2 regions of the Mesorhizobium sp. IMUNJ 23232 genome follow, and region 2 is predicted to be linked to the other one. Evidence: predicted binding sites of a transcription regulator. Region 2 holds the regulator's gene; the other holds the start of a gene.

Region 1 (8,798 bases), on a different contig from region 2:
ACGATCGTGTCGTCCTCGCGGGCGTCATCCTGCTCCGGAAGAATCTCCGGTGCCTGCACGATCTTGCGCACGCTCTGCAAAAGCAACCGCCCGGCCGGCGTGCGCACCACGCCCTTGACGCGCATCACCTGGTCGCCGCGCGCGTGAAGCAGCGCCGACAGCCAGACGCCGAACACCGTCCAGTCGACCGTCTCGTCCAGCATGAGCCGCGTGGCAAAGATCGGCGCGGCACTTTCGCCGGAGAGATCCGGAAGGTCGACCGGCTCTGCCCCGGCATCCTGCGGCGGGGGCGCTTCCGATCCATTGATCGCGCCGCCAATCGCGGCACCGGGATTGAGGCGTTTCAAGGTGGCGACGAGCCGCGCCAAGGTTTTCGGCTCGACCGCGTCGAGTTTTGTAACGATCAATCGATCGGCGATCTCCGCCTGCCGCCGCCCGAGCGGCTCGGAGGCCAATTGCGACAGGCCGTGCAATCCATCGACCGTGACAACGATCTCGGTGACGACGATGTGATGGATCAACACAGGATCGGCACGAATCGCCTCGACGATAGCGCCCGGATCGGCCAGGCCGCTGGTTTCCAGCACGATGCGTTGCAGCCGGCTTTCGCTCGAAAGCGAGCGGCTGCGCTCATCGCACAGGGTTCGCAGGGCGACGATAAGGTCAGCGCGTCCGGCGCAGCAGGCACAACCGCCCGCCAGTACCGTCAGCGCCGACGATTTCGCCAGAAGCGCGTCATCGACCGGCGTCTCCGCCGCCTCGTTGACGATGACATGCGCATCCCTGAATTGGCCATGATGCAACTGGTGGCGCAGCCATGTCGTCTTGCCGGAGCCGAGGAACCCGCCGAGCACAGTGAGCCGCATCCGGGTCTCGGCGCCGTCCACCGTCACGCCGCCTCGCGGCCGCCGGCAGCACCCAGGAAGCGCGGATCGAGCGGATCGACCGGCCGGCCGATCATCCTTTCCGCCTCGATCCAGAACTCTTCCAGGTTCTGTACGATCACTTCCTGGCCGGAAAGCGCGGAAAGCTGGATGCCGGGAATGATCGCACCATCATGCGCGGTCAGGCCATAGGAAGGCAGGACCGACTTCAGCACCTGCGAGCGGCGAAAGCGCGCGCGCAACCGCTCCCCCGGACCGGCGGCGCCCGCCTCGGTCCAGTGTCCCGGCGCAGCGGGATTTCCGCAATTCGCGCACATCTTTTCGTGTCTCCTTGGTGGGAAGTGCGGCGACAGTGCCACCCTCCCCTCTGATCACCTGCCGTCAGATGACCTCAGGCCGCGCCTTGCCCGAGAACGGAAAACGCTTGCGGAAATCCTCGGCGATCTCCTCGAACGTCATCCATTTCACGCCGTCATGGCCGTTGATGTATTCGATCAGGCGCTCCAGCATCAGCAGCACCTGCGGCCGGCCGCTGACGTCGGGATGGATGGTGAAGGGAAACACGCCATAATCCATCTCGCGATAGACCCAGTCGAACTGGTCGCGCCACATGCTCTCGATATCGCGCGGGTTCATGAAGCCGTGGCTGTTCGGCACCTTCTTCATGAACATCATCGGCGGCAGGTCGTCGACATACCAGTTGGCGCCGATCTCGACGAGGTCGATCTCCTTGCCGTGCTTGAGCGGATGCATCCACTCCTCGGCCTTCTTTGAATAGTCGATGACGTTCCAGCTATCGCCGACACGGGCATAGAAGGGCTGGAAGTCGCGATAGCCCTGGCTGTGGTCATACTTGAAGCCGTATTTCTGCAGGAGCGCGGCGGTCGAAGCCGACATTTCCCACCACGGCGCCACATAGCCGCGCGGCTTCTTGCCGGACAGCTTTTCGATCAGGTCGACCGACTTGGCCAGCACCGCCTCTTCCTGGGTCGGCGTCATGGCGATCGGGTTTTCGTGCAGATAGCCGTGCGCACCGATCTCATGACCCTCGTCGACGATGCGCTTCACCTGATCGGGAAAGGTCTCGATCGAGTGGCCGGGAATGAAGAAGCTTGTCTTGAGCTTGTATTTCTTGAACAGGTTGAGCAGCCGGATGTTGCCCACCTCGCTGGCGAAGATGCCGCGCTGGATGTCGGACGGAGAATCGCCGCCGCCATAGGATCCGATCTGGCCGGCGACTGAATCGATGTCGGTACCGAACGCGCAGATGATTTCTTTCTTGGCCATCTCCACTCTCCCATCAAGGCTGCCCCAGGCAGCGTACTGGATCACTCGTTCCGCAGCGGATTGGATCACGGCTTGATTGAAAAATCCAGAATATTCTTTATCCCTGATAAGGGCTTAAGCCCCACAAGCTGAAGATTAAGATTAGGATCGCATCAATTGATGCGGGATTCATATTGCCGGATTTGCGGCATCAGGCGCAATCCGGAAGGGAGGAAAAGAATGCAGCTCACCGTCGAAATCCCAGGCATGATCTTCGATGCACGGCTTGAAACCGGCAAGGCGCCGAAGACCTGCGCCGCCTTCGCCAGCCGCCTGCCCTTCGAAGGCAAGGTCGTGCATGTGCGCTGGAGTGGCGAGGCCGTATGGATACCGCTGGGCGACACCGATTTCGGCGTCGGCTACGAGAACCATACGAGCTATCCGGCACCTGGCCAGATTCTCCTCTATCCCGGCGGCATTTCCGAGACCGAGATCCTGCTTGCCTATGGCGGTGTGCATTTCGCCTCCAAGATGGGACAACTGGCCGGCAACCATTTCATCACGCTTACCTCCGGACTGGACCGTCTGTCGGAAATCGGGCGACTGGCGCTGTGGGAAGGCGCGCAGCCGATCAGGTTCCGGAAAGTGTAAGCCGTCCGACAGGCATCCATTTCGGCCTTCACCTTCAAACCGGGTTCGCGGCCGACCGCCGAATCATCACTGTTGACTCGCTCGTTTGTTCATGATTTGTTCATGTTTGTTGAGGGCGTAAGGAGTTCTTAGTTAGTAGGGAGTTTAAAATGTATCAGACCGAGTTCGAGTTCATGGCAGGGAGACCTCGCCCAAAATATCCGGAACGGCTGTTCATAGGGGTTTTTCCCGGTCATGAAACGGCACGAGCAATCGACCAATTCAGCAGGAAATTTTCCAGGGAGCTTGGCCTGACCGGCAGCCTCTTGAAGGTTTTGAGGCTGCACACCTCAATCGCACATGTAAGCGACCGAAAGCATCTGCGTAGTGCCGATGCTTTCGCAGCGGAACTCGCCGCCAACGCTGTAGACATCCCTCCGTTTGAGCTGACTTTCAGCCGGATGGGCAGCTTCCGAGGCGTCCCCAAGAGGGGGCGACCATTACTCCATCCTCTGGTGCTTGTGGCGGACGAAGGGCCGGTTCAAAAACTCTACGATGTCCTCGGTACCAATTTGCGGAAATTTCGTTTCCCCATTCCCGAGGAATACTGGCCACATTTGACACTACCCTACAATGAGCAATTCGTTCCGATGCGGAGCATTGAACCTATCACTTTGCAGATAGACGAATTTGCTTTGGTTCACAGCGAGCTATGGCTTACGAAATACAACATTATTCGTCGATGGAAGTTGCATTAGAAGGACAGCGATAGTCAGTGATGACGGTGTTCATGAAGTAGACCGCCATCCGAGCGAACATCAGTTCCGCGCCGCCAGCCAGTCGGCATAGGCGCGGATACCTTCTTCGAGCGGCACCTTCGGGCTGTATCCCAGGTCGCGTTTCGCTGCCGAAATGTCGAACCGCGCCTGCACGTCGTCGACCGGGTCTCGGCCGGCACCCATGGTGATGTCGGCCTGCGGCAGCACCATCTTCATCGTCCGCGCGACCTCGGCGAGCACGACATAGCTGCCGCCTGTGATCGTATAGCTGCGTCGCGGCAGTTTTTCCGCGTCGAGCGCAAGTACGAGCGCGGTGGCGACGTCGTCAACATGAACATATTGTCGGTAAAAATCGCGGCCGAACGGGAAATGCGTGCTGCGGCCCGCTTGCGCGTCCAAAATCATCGTGCGGATCGCGCAGTCGGTGGTGCGCCCCGGCCCATAGACCCAGGCGGGTCGAATGCTCACGCCGTCCAGGCCATGCTGAAGGGCATAGCCGTCCAGCAAATGCTCGCCGGCCGCCTTGCTCGCCCCATAGACGCTGGTCGGCTTCAGCGGCACGTCCTCGGGCACGAGGTCAAGACCGGCGGGCGTATTGCCGTAGGCGCTGACCGACGAACAGGTCACGACGCGCCGCATTTTCCGGACCCGCGCCAGTTCCAGGATATTCGCCGTACCGGCGACATTGGACTGGATGATCAGATACGGATTGTCCCGCGCCACCATCGGCCCGGAAATCGCGCCGCAGTGGACTGTCGCCGTCGCGCTGGCGGCGAGGTCGTAGAGGCGGTGGGTCTCACCGAGATCGCAAGCGACGATCTCATCGCCTCCGCTGCGGTCGACCGCAATAACATGATCGCCGCGCTCGCGGAGCGTGCGGTGCACGGCACGGCCGATGAGCCCGGCCGCGCCGGTAAGCAGAATCGTTCCGGTCATTTCATTTCCCGTGCAGGCGTGGCGGCGGACGGCTGTCGCCGCCCGCGAGACAGATCACACACCGATCGGCATGTGCTCGGCCGAGCGCGTGACGGCGCGCGGCGCGGTGAGTTCCTTCCACTGCGACAGCGCGCGGTTGACCTCCGGGAACGGCTTGCGCCTGACCAGCTTGCCGCGGCCGGGTTTTGGCTGCGAGTTCTGGCCATACGACCACACCACCTCGCCGCGCGACAGCGTGTGGCGGGCCTGCCCGTTCACCTTGAAGCCCTCGAATACGTTGTAGTCGATGATCGACTTCTGGTTGGCGGCCGAAATCGTCTTCGACAGTTTCGGGTCCCATACCACCAGGTCGGCGTCGGAGCCGGGCAGGATCGCGCCCTTCTGCGGGTAGATGTTGAGGATGCGAGCGATGTTGGTCGAGGTCACCGCGACGAACTCGTTCTGCGTCAGCCGGCCGGTCTCGACACCCTTGGTCCACAGCACCGAAAGCCGGTCCTCGAGACCGCCGGTGCCGTTCGGGATCTTCGTGAAGTTTCCAAGACCGGTCCTCTTCTGCGCGGTGGTGAAGGCGCAATGGTCGGTGGCGACCACCTGCAGCGAGCCGGCAGCCAGGCCGGCCCACAGCGAGTCCTGGTGGCTCTTGTCGCGGAAGGGCGGGCTCATCACCCGCTGCGCGGCATAGTCCCACTGCTTGTTGAAATATTCCGTCTCGTCGAGCGTCAGATGCTGGATCAGCGGCTCGCCATAGACGCGCATGCCCTTCTGGCGGGCGCGGCGGATGGCTTCATGCGCCTGTTCGGACGAAGTGTGCACGATGTAGACGGGCACGCCGGCAGCGTCGGCGATCATGATGGCACGGTTGGTCGCCTCGCCCTCGACCTCGGGCGGCCGCGAATAAGCATGGGCCTCCGGCCCCGTATTGCCCTCGTTCATATATTTCTGCTGGAGCGCGGCGACTATATCGCCATTCTCGGCATGCACCAGCGGCAGCGCGCCAAGCGCCGCGCAGCGCTGGAACGAGGCGAACATCTCGTCGTCGTTCACCATCAGCGCGCCCTTGTAAGCCATGAAGTGCTTGAAGGTGTTGATGCCGCGCTCGATTACCTTCGGCATCTCGTCGAAATGTTTCTTCGACCAGCCGTTGACGCACATATGCAGCGAATAGTCGGAAGAGGCCTGTCGCTTCGCCTTGCCTTCCCAGTCGTCGAGCGCCGCGATCATGCCGGCCTCGCCCGGAATGACGAAATCGACCACCAGCGTGGTGCCGCCCGAAAGTGCCGCAAAAGTGCCGCTTTCCCAGGTTTCGGCGGCAGTGGTGCCCATGAACGGCATTTCGAGATGGGTGTGCGGATCGATGCCGCCCGGCATGATGTAGGCGCCCTCGGCGTCGACGGTCTTGTCGCCTTTCAGGTCCTTGCCGATGGCCGAGATCGTCTCGCCCTCGATCAGGATATCCGCCTCATAGGTGCGATCCGCGGCCACGATCGTTCCGCCCTTGATCACTGTCGACATCAAGCTTCTCCTCTTTCTGTGGTCATGCGACCGATCCCGTTGTTTCCCGGCGCCTCATTCTTCGGGCGGCGGAACCGCCCCCTTGCGCTCGACGATCAGCCTATAGGCTTCCGGTTCGCGATGCTTGGCAAAATTGAAGATGGTCTCGCGGTAACGTTTGCCGAGGTCGAGGTCGCAGCGCGCCGTGATGATCTCGTCCTCCAACGACACCGCCTGCGCAACGATCTCGCCCGACGGCGCGATGATGGCGCTCTGGCCGACCATGTTCGACCCCTCCTCCACACCGCATTTTGCCGTGCCGATCACCCAAGTCGCGTTCTGATAGGCGCCCGCCTGCATGGACAGATGATTGTGAAATTGCGTCAGGCTGTCGATGTCCGCATGTCCCGTGTGGTTGTATGGCGTGTTGTAGCCAAGCATGACCATCTCGACTTGCTGAAGGCCCATAACGCGGTAGGTTTCGGGCCAGCGGCGGTCGTTGCAGATGCACATGCCCATGACGCCCCCAAAACCGCGCCAGACCTGGAAGCCGAGATTGCCCGGCTCGAAATAACGCTTCTCCAGGTGCTGGTGGTCGCGCGGCTGCGGCTCGGCAAAACCCGGCAAGTGCACTTTCCGGTATTTGCCGATGATGGCGCCGGATCGATCGACCAGGATCGCGGTGTTGAAGCGCCGCTTGCGGCCGTCCTCGACCACCAGTTCGGCGAAACCCAGGTAGAAGCCGACCCCGAGCTTTTTCGCCTCGTCGAACAGCGGCTGGGTTTCCGGCCCCGGCATCTCCTTCTCGTAAAAACAGTCGAGCTCTGCCTCGTCCTCGATCAGCCAGCGCGGGAAGAAGGTGGTGAGCGCAAGCTCGGTGAAGACGACTAGTTCGGCCCCTCTGCCTTTCGCCTCACGCATCAGCGCGATCAGCCTCCTGACCGTATCCTTGCGGGTTTCCGACCTGGCGATCGGGCCCATCTGCGCCGCCGCCGCGTGAACGATGCGTGCCATCTGTCAGCCTCCCTTTTCCGGCTTGCCGCCGCGCGCCGCGACGAAGCGGTGGATTTCGGTGTGGTCGGCCGCCTTACCGAGCGCGGCCGAGGCTTCCGCCCAGAGCGCGGCGGCATCTCGCGCGCCCTCCGCATCGATGCCGAGTTGTTCGGACAGGTCGGCCGCGGTGCGCAAATCCTTCGCCATCAACGCCATCGAGAATCCCGAAGCGAACGTGCCCGACAGGATGAAGGGTTTCAACTTGAGTTCGGTCGAATTGTTCTTGCCGGTCGAGACGTTGAGCACGTCGACCAGCACGTTTGGGTCGACTCCGAATTTCTCGGCGATCAGAACGGATTCGCAAGCGGCGACAAGGCCGGCGGCGGAGACGTAGTTGTTGAGCGCCTTGACGGCATGGCCCGAGCCGGCCGCGCCGGTTGCGATGATGGTGCTGCCCATGGCGGACAACAGCGGCCGGGCGCGCTCGATCTGCGCCGGATCGCCGCCGGCCATAATCGCCAGCGTGCCGGCCACGGCGCGCTTGACGCCACCGGAGACCGGAGCATCGACGAGGAAGACGTCTCTTGCCGACAAATCCTCGGCAAGTTGCCGGGTCTCCATGGGCGCCGACGAACTCATGTCGATGACCAGGGAGCCCGGGGCCAGAGCTAGCGCCGCGCCCCCCGGCCCAAGCAGAGCATCGCGGACGATGCTCCCGTTGGGCAGCATGGTGATCACGATCGAAGCCCCCTGCGCGGCCGTTCGAGCCGATGCGCAGCCGATGCCGTGTGCCGCAACGAACGCCGCCAGCGCCTGTTCTGAAAGATCGCTGCCGCGCACGGAAAAGCCGGCCGCCACCAGCCGCAAAGCCATCGGTAGGCCCATCATGCCGAGGCCGATGAAGGCGATCGGCCCCGGATCGGAGGCGGCGTCAGTCAATCCCCATCTCCTTGAAAACCTCCTTGGCGATGCGGAAGCTGTCGAGTGCGGCCGGCACGCCGCAATAGACGCCGATCTGCAGGAAAATCTCCTTCAGTTCGTCCTTGGTCAGCCCGTTGTTGATCGCCCCGCGAACATGAAGCTTCAGTTCGTGAGGACGGTTGAGGGCCGCGATCATGCCGAGATTGAGCACTGAGCGCGTGCGCCTGTCGATACCAGGCCGGTTCCAGATCTCGTCCCAGCACCATTCGGTGGTGAGCTGCTGCATGGGCCAGTTGAAGTCGTCCGCCTGTTCAAGCGAGCGGTCGACATACTCCGAGCCGAGAACGGCGCGGCGCGTTTTCAGCCCGCGCTCGAATTTTTCCGACCTGGGTTTGCTGTCCGTCATAGCCAAGACTCCCGGATGTGAATCATATCCCGCCCGCTCCCCGTACCACGCGTTCGATCCCCAACGCGCAGCCGAGAAGACGCGTGTCGTCGCCATGCGGCGCCGAGACGAGGAAACTGGTCGGCAGACCGCCGCTGTCGCGGCCATTTGGCAGAGCGACACCGCAAAGGTCGAGCACATTGGTCACGGCCGTGTTGCGCAGCGCCCTGAGATTGACCTTGTGGAAAAGATCGTCGTCGGCGTCCAGCGGTGCCACCTCCGGCGCCGTGATGACCGTTGTCGGCATGGCCAGCAGCGCGCCTGCAAGTTCCGCCTCCACCATCGGGATGAAACGCTGGCGGCCGCGCTGGATCGACAGCACGTCGCGCGCCGACATTTTTTTGCCGCCGAGCATGCGGGAGAGCACGCGGCGGTCGATGCGGCTTCTCTGCTCGCCGTCTGCGATCTCCTGGTATTCGGTATAGGCTTCGGCGGCGATCAGCGTACCGAATT
Region 2 (8,798 bases):
CACCAACCGGGGCCGCTGGATCGATCATTTGACCCGGGTCATCGGCCTGGTCGGCTATTCCATCCCGATCTTCTGGATGGGACTGATCGGCCTGCTTGTCTTTTATTCCTGGCTCGACCTCGTCGCCGGCCCCGGGCGTTTGGACATCGCCTATGACGGGCTGGTCGAGCCCGTCACCGGGCTGATCACCATCGACAGCGCGATGTCCGGGGATTGGGACGTATTCTTCAACGCCCTTTCCCACCTTATCCTGCCGGCAAGCCTGCTCGGCTATCTCACGCTCGCCTATGTTTCACGCATGACACGCAGCTTCATGCTGGCGCAGTTGAACCAGGAATACATCCTGACCGCGCGCGCCAAGGGCATGACCGAGCGCCGCGTGGTCTGGCGTCACGCGCTCGGCAACATCGTCGTGCCGCTGATTACCGTCGTGGCGCTGAGCTACGCTTCGCTGCTGGAGGGGGCCGTGCTGACCGAGACGGTGTTCGCCTGGCCCGGACTTGGCCTCTACATCACCCGCTCGCTGTTCAATGCGGACATGAACGCCGTGCTTGGCGGAACCATGCTGATCGGCGCGATCTTCGTCTGCCTCAACGTCTTCTGCGACATGCTTTACCGGCTGCTCGACCCGAGGGCGCGGACATGACCGCGCGCGACTGGCTGCTCACCGACACGCCCGGTTCGCGCCGTCAGGCCTCGTTCGGCCACTGGTATCGCAACTGGCTGGCTTTTCGAGGCAATCCCTTGGCCATGGTCGGCTTCGCGATCGTGCTGGCGCTGATCCTTGTCGCAGTGCTGGCGCCGGTGCTGCCGCTGCAGTCGCCGACCTTGCAGTCGCTCTCGACACGACTGCAGCCGCCGAGCGCCGAGCACTGGTTCGGCACCGACGAACTCGGCCGCGACATCCTTTCGCGCGTCGCCTGGGGCGCGCGGATCACACTTACCATCGTCATCATGGTGGTGGTGATCGTGGTGCCGATCGGCCTGCTGATCGGTACCATCTCCGGCTACATCGGCGGGGCGGTCGACGTTGTGCTGATGCGCATCACCGACATTTTTCTCGCCTTCCCACGGCTGATCCTGGCGCTCGCCTTCGTCGCGGCGATCAAGCCGGGGCTGGAAAGCGCCATCATCGCCATCGCCCTCACCTCCTGGCCGCCATATGCCCGTATCGCACGCGCCGAGACGATCACCGTGCGCAACGCCGATTTCGTCAAGGCTGCCCGCCTGCAAGGTGCTTCCCGCTTCCGCATCATCTGGCACTATATCGTACCGCTTTGCACCGCCTCGGTGATCGTGCGCATGACGCTCGACATGGCGGGAATCATCCTGACCGCCGCCGGCCTCGGCTTCCTCGGCCTCGGCGCCCAGCCGCCGACGCCGGAATGGGGCGCCATGATCTCCACCGGCCGCGACTACCTGCTCGACCAATGGTGGGTGGCGACGATCCCCGGCATCGCCATCTTCGTCGTCAGCCTCGGCTTCAACCTGCTCGGCGACGGCCTGCGCGACGTGTTGGACCCGAAGCGCTCATGAGCGAACCGATCCTCAACGTCGAGAATTTGCGAGTCACCTTCCCGACCTATCAGGGTTTTATGGACGTGGTTCGCGGCGTCAGCTTTTCGCTTGGCCGCGAAAGATTGGGCATTGTCGGCGAATCCGGCTCCGGCAAGTCGCTCACCGGCCGCTCGATCATGCGGCTCGTCCCGCCGCCCGGCCGCGTCAGCGCCGACCGGCTTTCCTTCATGGGCCTGGACCTGCTCCAGGTGCCTGCAAAGGAGATGCCGAAGATCCGTGGCAAGCGGATATCCATGGTGCTGCAGGATCCGAAATTCTCGCTCAACCCGGTGATGACGGTCGGCCAGCAGATCGAGGAGGCGTTCCGGCTGCATGTCGCCAGGGATCGCAAGCTTGCCCGTGCGAAAAGCATCGAGGCGCTGAAGGCGGTAAAGATCCGCGACCCGGAGGCGGTCTACCACCTCTATCCGCACCAGCTATCCGGCGGCATGGGCCAGCGCGTGATGATCGCCATGATGCTCATCCCTGAACCGCAATTGCTGATCGCCGACGAGCCGACCTCGGCGCTCGACGTAACCGTGCAGCTCCAGGTGTTGGCGATCCTCGACGACCTCGTACGCGAGCGCGGCATGAGCCTGATCCTCATCAGCCACGACCTCGGCATGGTCTCGGCCTTCTGCGACCGCGTGATGATCATGTATGCCGGCAAGGTGGTCGAAACCGTCAAGGCGAGCGACCTCCACCGGGTCCAGCATCCCTATGCAAAAGGCCTGCTCGCTTCCTCGCCGCGCCTTGGCGACGACCGGCCGGAACTGCCCGTCCTGCAACGCGACGCGAGCTGGGCAAGATGACCGCGCCGATGATCGCGATCGAAAATCTAGGCATCAGCTTCGGCAAAGGCGCGCGCCGGCTCGATGCCGTGCGCGACGTTTCGCTGGCCGTGGCCGAGGGCGAGGCGTTCGGGCTGGTGGGCGAATCCGGATCGGGCAAGTCGACGGTGCTGAACGCCGTAGCGGGCCTGATCGCCGACTATTCCGGAACGATCCGCATCGGCGGAAACGCGGTCGCGCCGGCGCGCAGCCATGCGCAGCGGCGGCTGATCCAGATGGTTTTTCAGGACCCCTACGGCTCGCTCCACCCGCGTCACACCGTCGACAAGGTGCTGTCGGAACCGGCGCGCATCCATGGGCTGTCCGACGTGGAAAAGCGCGTCGAACGCGCGCTTTCAGATGTCGGACTGAAACCCGAACACCGTTTTCGGTTTCCGCACCAGCTTTCCGGCGGCCAGCGCCAGCGCGTGGCGATTGCCCGCGCCATCATCCTGGAGCCACGCGGTCTTCTCCTCGACGAACCGACCTCGGCGCTCGACGTCTCCGTTCAGGCGGAAGTGCTCAACCTCTTGCGGCGCCTGCGACGCGAGCGTGGCTTCACCACCATCATGGTCAGCCACAATCTGGCTGTCGTTTCCTACATGTGCGACCGCGTCGCGGTGATGAACCGAGGCCGCATCCTCGAGACCCTGACCAGCGCCGACCTGGCCGCCGGACGGTTCGAGCATGCCTATACGCGGCAACTTTTCCGGGCGAGTTCTGGCTATGACCGTGAGTTGCTGGGCGATTTGTGGGAAGAGGCCTGATATCCACGATCTCCTCCGCGGCAACCGGGCCAAGTCTCGACCGGAGAGCACCGACGCATGATTTTGATTTCTTGGTTGCCCGGATCTTAACCCGATATTTAACGGTTGCGGAACACAACTGGAACAGATAGTGTTTGTTCTGGTTTTGTTTTTGGTGCGATTCTTGATGGGGCCGAGATGCTGACACGCAAGCAACACGAACTCCTGCTTTTCATCCACGAGAGATTGAAGGAGTCCGGTATTCCGCCCTCCTTCGACGAAATGAAGGAAGCCCTTGATCTGGCGTCGAAATCCGGCATTCACCGGCTGATCACGGCGCTGGAGGAACGCGGGTTCATTCGCCGGCTGCCGAACCGGGCGCGGGCCCTTGAAGTGCTCCGACTGCCCGATTCGATCGCCCCCGGCTTGAATGCAGCCCGGAAATTTTCACCAAGCGTGATCGAGGGTAGTCTTGGCAAGCGGTCGGCCGAACCGTCCCGCACTCCCTCCGCCGGCAATGACGATGTCGGTTCCGGGATCACGATCCCCGTCATGGGCCGCATCGCGGCCGGTGTGCCGATCGATGCGATCCAGCATCGGACGCATTCCATATCGGTGCCGCCCGAAATGCTGTCCGGCGGCGAACACTACGCGCTTGAGGTCAAGGGCGACTCGATGATCGAGGCGGGCATCCTCGATGGCGACACGGTGATCATCCGCAATGCCAATACAGCCACGCCCGGTGAGATCGTCGTGGCACTGGTCGACGACCAGGAAGCGACGCTGAAACGCTTCCGCAGGAAGGGCGCATCAATCGCACTGGAAGCGGCCAACCCGGCTTACGAGACGCGCATCTACGGCCCGGACCGGGTCCGGGTGCAAGGCAGGCTGGTTGGCCTGATCCGGCGCTACTGATTTTCCGTCGGCGCTTGGGCGGGCATCTTGCGCTGGTAGGGCGGAAGCCCGCGGGCCTCGCGGGAGAATATGCGGTTGCTGTGCCACGGGCGATCGGCGGAGCCGATGGCAAAGTGAACCTCGGCGGCATCGTCACTGCCCAGAGACAGGTAGACCGCTGCGCTTCCGTGGCGGGCGAGTTCTCGCTTTGTAACGACGGCGACGGCAGGATTTGCGCATTTCAACGGCACGGTCGCGTCGTCGAGGATTATGACGCCGGCAAAGGAACAGGCGATCCTGGCTTCCTCTGGGTCTGACGTATGAATGATCGCGGCTCCGGATGGATGCCAGCCGAGGCAGGTTATGTCGTCGCACAGGAAGGCACGGACTGAATCGTCCGCGGCGCTCTCTTCGAAGGAAGCAGCCGTGAAATTGTCGGCATTCGGGCCTTGAACTGAAGCTACCAGCCTTGTCGACAAGGACGCGTCGGACGAAGTGACGTTGCCGCTATTGCCATATCCGTTGCCTTTCTGACCTCCAGTCTCCACCGTTTCACTTGCGATCGAGGCTATCGGCGGATCCGGTCCAAAATCCTTCGTCGGCTTATGAAGACCGTCGGCCTGCAAGGTTCGTTTCCAGTTCTCCGCCGTGAAGACATTTGGCCGCGGCCTGTTGACCGCCATCAGCCTCTCGCCGGTGAGAAACCCCACCAGTCGGGCGTCCTCCGACACCAGCACGTCAGGCGTGCGCGTGGCGCCCAGCGTCAAAAGACCGGCGAGCGCAAACGGCAACGCGAGAAGCCGCAGCCAGGTTGTTGCGACGGTCGCGACGATCAGGGCAATAGTCAGGAGAACCACGGATTTTCCCGATATCAGCCCGACCGCATCGATCGGCGAGCGCGCGGAAAACCATTTCGCGACCTCGATCATCGCGGTGATCCCCTTGCCCATCACGTCGAGGAACGGCCCGTCGAAGCCGAACGGCATGGCGACAGACGCGAGCACCGCAAAGGGTACGACCAGCAGCGACACGATCGGCATCGCGGCCAGATTGGCGGCGAGGCTGAGCGGCGCGATCCGCTGAAAGTGATAGGCGCCGAAGGCCGCCGTTGCGAGACCGGCGACCAGGGAGGTGAGCAGCAACCCGACGACAAGCGCGCAGGCACGCCGCGCCGCAAGCGAAACCAGGCCTCTTCTGGGATGAAATGATCCGGTGCCGCTGCGTCGTTCTGTCCAGAAGGCGTACGCTCCGACAAGCGCCGCGGTCGCGGCAAAGGACATCTGGAAGCTTGGGCCAATGACCTCGTGCGGGGTGATCGCCAGCACGATGATCGCCGAGATCGCCAGATTGCGCATTGTCAGCGCCGCCCGATCGAAAATCAGCGCGATCAGCATGACGGCAAGCATCAGGAAACTGCGCTGCGCCGCGACCTCGCCGCCGGAAATGGCGAGATAAGCGGCGATGGCGGCGAGACCGGCCAGTGCAGCATATTTCCGGACCGGACGGCGCGACGAGATGCCGGGGAAAAGCGCGAATCCGGCCCTCAGCGCGCCGATGACCACGCCGGCGACAAGCGCCATATGCAGGCCGGAGATCGAGATGATATGGTAGAGGCCGGTACGGCGCAAAGCCTCGCTGACGTCGTTCGGGATTCCGGCGCGCACCCCGACGACCAGCGCGGCAGCGATTTCGCCCTCGGCGCCGCCGATGCGCTGCCGGATGCGTGCGGCGATGTCGTTTCGGGCATTCTCGATGAGCGTGCCGATCCGGTCGGCGAATCCCGGATCCGGCCGCGGGACCAGTTCCGGTCCCTTCATGAAATAGCCGCTCGCGCCGATGCCGTCGAAATAGCTCTCGAAGGAGAAATCGTAGCTGTCGGGGCGCACCGGCCCGGAGGGCGGCCGCAGCCGGACGAGGCCATTGACGATGGAACCCGCCTCGATGCCCGCCGGCGCCTTGCGAGCGGTCGCGCGGATACGGTCGGGTGCATAGCGAAGTTTCGGCCGCTCGGTCGCCATCAGATCAATGGTCAGCCGGGCGCGGCCGTTGGACAGCGGTTCGATGCTGACGACGCGCCCGGTGATGCGGGTCGACACATCGCCGCCGAGCATTTTGGTGCCCATGCGCCAGGTTTCGCCCTTGGCCAGCAGGATGCCGCAGAAGGTCAGCATAACCGCCAGTGCCGTCAGTTGCGGAATGCGTCCGCGCGGCAAAAAGGCCGCCGAAGCAACGGAGGCTAACAGACCGGCCGAAATCGATAGGAAACCCGGTTCGAAGGGCAGACCGAAATATACGAAGGCGCCGGCAGCGAGAAATACCGGGACGAGCAGAAACAGCGTCCCGCGCTCCCCTTCAAGCGTAGCCGCGTATTGCAGGACGACGGCCGCCCGGGCCGCCATGACGGGTACGGGCGGCAAGGTTTTTCCCGCGCGCGACCACTGCTCGATCCAGGTCCGGCGCGCAGGCACGACGACAAGCTCGCGGGATGTCGCGGGGACAGAGCGGGCCGCGGCCTCCATGTCCATCTTGCGGAACAGGAACCGTTCGTTCAGATCGCCTGCCGACACCTCCGACATGGCTTTCACTCAACCGGCGCCAAGGTTTTGCGGCGCATCGTGCAAGGCTGCGACTGCGCCCTTGCACCCCCGACCTTCTATGCTACATGAACGCCAATCTTTTTCCATGCACCGTCGGCGCGGACGCGCGGGGCGGTCTTCTTCCTTCGGAAATCTTTATGTCCCGCCCCGTCGTCACACGTTTTGCCCCCTCGCCCACCGGCTACCTCCATATCGGCGGCGCCCGCACCGCGCTGTTCAACTGGCTCTACGCCAAGCATACCGGCGGCCAGATGCTTCTCCGCATCGAGGATACGGATCGCGAGCGTTCCACCGACGCGGCGACGGCGGCGATCCTCGACGGGCTGACCTGGCTGGGCCTGAAATGGGACGGCGAGCCGATTTCGCAGTTCGAGCGCGCGCCGCGCCACCGCGAGGTGGCGGAGCAACTCGTCCGCATGGGCAAGGCTTACTATGCCTACGAGACCCCCGCGGAACTCGATGCCATGCGCGAGAAGGCGCGCGCCGAGGGCCGTCCGCCCCGCTATGACGGCAGTTGGCGCGACCGCGATCCGGCGCAAGCGCCGGCAGGCGTCAAGGGCGCCATCCGCATCAAGGCGCCGCATGAAGGCGAAACGATCGTCCGCGACCGCGTTCAGGGCGACGTGCGCTTCCCCAACAAGGATCTCGACGATTTCATCATCCTTCGTTCGGACGGCAATCCGACCTACATGCACGCGGTCGTCGTCGACGATCACGACATGGGCGTCACCCATATCATCCGCGGCGACGACCATCTGACCAATGCCGCGCGCCAGCAGGTCATCTACGACGCGATGGGATGGGAAGTGCCGGTCATGGCGCATATCCCGCTGATCCATGGCGCCGACGGAGCAAAGCTGTCGAAACGGCACGGCGCGCTCGGCGTCGAGGCCTACCGGTCGATGGGCTACCTGCCCGCCGCGCTGCTGAACTATCTGGCGCGCCTCGGCTGGAGCCATGGCGACGACGAAGTCATGTCGATGGACGACATGATCCGCTGGTTCGAGATCGAGGACGTCAACCGGGGCGCCGCACGTTTCGACTTCCAGAAACTGGAGGCGCTGAACGGCGTCTACATGCGGCGGATGGACGACGGCGCACTCACCGATATCCTCGTCGCCACACTGCCGCATCTGTCGACATCAGGCCCGCTCGCGGCGGGGCTGGACGATGACCAGAAGGCGAAACTTGCCGCCGCGATGCCGGGTCTCAAGGAGAGGGCCAAGACACTCGTCGAACTGGCCGACAGCGCTTCATATCTGTTTGCGACGCGGCCGCTGGCGATCGACGACAAGGCCGCGGTGCTGCTCGGCGAACGTCCGCGAACTGTGCTCGCTGGGGCGTGGTCCGCGCTCAAGAATGTCGGGGGAGACTGGACGGCGCAGACGACGGAGGCGGCGATCCGAGACTTCGCGGCGGCTCACGGCCACAAGCTTGGTGCGGTGGCGCAGCCTCTGCGCGCCGCCCTGACGGGGCGCAGCACGTCCCCCGGCGTGTTCGATGTACTGGCCGTGCTGGGACGCGAGGAAAGCTTGGCACGCATTGGAGATCAAATCGATTAGCATTTCCCTGGTCCTATCGAGAGCCATTGAAACCGTCCTGTTGCGGTGCAACATTGCGGCCACATCAGACTTTTCGCGGAACCGAGCCGGGAGCAGGATCGTCATTCTCATTTCGGCTTCTCTTCCGTTTGGCGGCGTTGCCTCGCCGCTATCCCGAATTCATAGCAAAGGGGTATCCGTATGAGCGAATCCACCGCCAGACTGGAATTCAACGGCAAGACGCACGAGCTGAAGGTTCGATCGGGCACCGTCGGTCCGGATGTGATCGACATTGCCGCGCTCTACAAGGATACCGGCGCCTTCACCTACGACCCAGGCTTCACGTCGACGGCGAGTTGCGACTCGGAAATCACCTTCATCGACGGCGACGAAGGCGTGCTGCTGCATCGCGGTTATCCGATCGACCAGTTGGCCGAGCACAGCGACTTCCTCGAAGTCTGCTACCTGCTGCTCTACGGCGAACTGCCGACCAAGTCGCAGAAGGACGATTTCGACTATCGCGTGACCCGCCACACCATGGTGCACGAGCAGATGTCGCGCTTCTTCACAGGCTTCCGCCGGGACGCGCATCCGATGGCGGTGATGTGCGGCGTGGTCGGGGCGCTGTCGGCC

Evidence for each region. Region 2 encodes LexA, which represses DNA repair genes until DNA is damaged. Its sites were predicted from a motif close to TGTTCNNNNTGTGTTCNG; they were not measured.
Region 1: the regulator LexA is predicted to act here: its motif matches at 2,888-2,905, upstream of ACH196_RS20860 (2'-5' RNA ligase family protein).

What each region holds. Positions count from the first base shown of each region.
Region 1 covers NZ_JBIRCY010000029.1:62,276-71,073, reverse strand. Annotated here, with positions in the region: gene ACH196_RS20880 (CobW family GTP-binding protein) at 1-893, opposite strand, end outside; gene ACH196_RS20875 (hypothetical protein) at 890-1,201, opposite strand; gene ACH196_RS20870 (polysaccharide deacetylase) at 1,266-2,171, opposite strand; gene ACH196_RS20865 (DUF3830 family protein) at 2,391-2,801, shown strand; gene ACH196_RS20860 (2'-5' RNA ligase family protein) at 2,951-3,538, shown strand; gene ACH196_RS20855 (NAD-dependent epimerase/dehydratase family protein) at 3,599-4,495, opposite strand; gene hydA (dihydropyrimidinase) at 4,550-6,007, opposite strand; gene ACH196_RS20845 (N-carbamoyl-D-amino-acid hydrolase) at 6,062-7,000, opposite strand; gene ACH196_RS20840 (NAD(P)-dependent oxidoreductase) at 7,004-7,918, opposite strand; gene ACH196_RS20835 (carboxymuconolactone decarboxylase family protein) at 7,911-8,306, opposite strand; gene ACH196_RS20830 (amidase family protein) at 8,329-8,798, opposite strand, start outside.
Region 2 covers NZ_JBIRCY010000060.1:448-9,245, forward strand. Annotated here, with positions in the region: gene ACH196_RS30315 (ABC transporter permease) at 1-646, shown strand, start outside; gene nikC (nickel transporter permease) at 643-1,536, shown strand; gene ACH196_RS30325 (ABC transporter ATP-binding protein) at 1,533-2,369, shown strand; gene ACH196_RS30330 (ABC transporter ATP-binding protein) at 2,366-3,154, shown strand; gene lexA (transcriptional repressor LexA) at 3,332-4,048, shown strand; gene ACH196_RS30340 (ComEC/Rec2 family competence protein) at 4,042-6,603, opposite strand; gene gltX (glutamate--tRNA ligase) at 6,762-8,186, shown strand; gene gltA (citrate synthase) at 8,367-8,798, shown strand, end outside.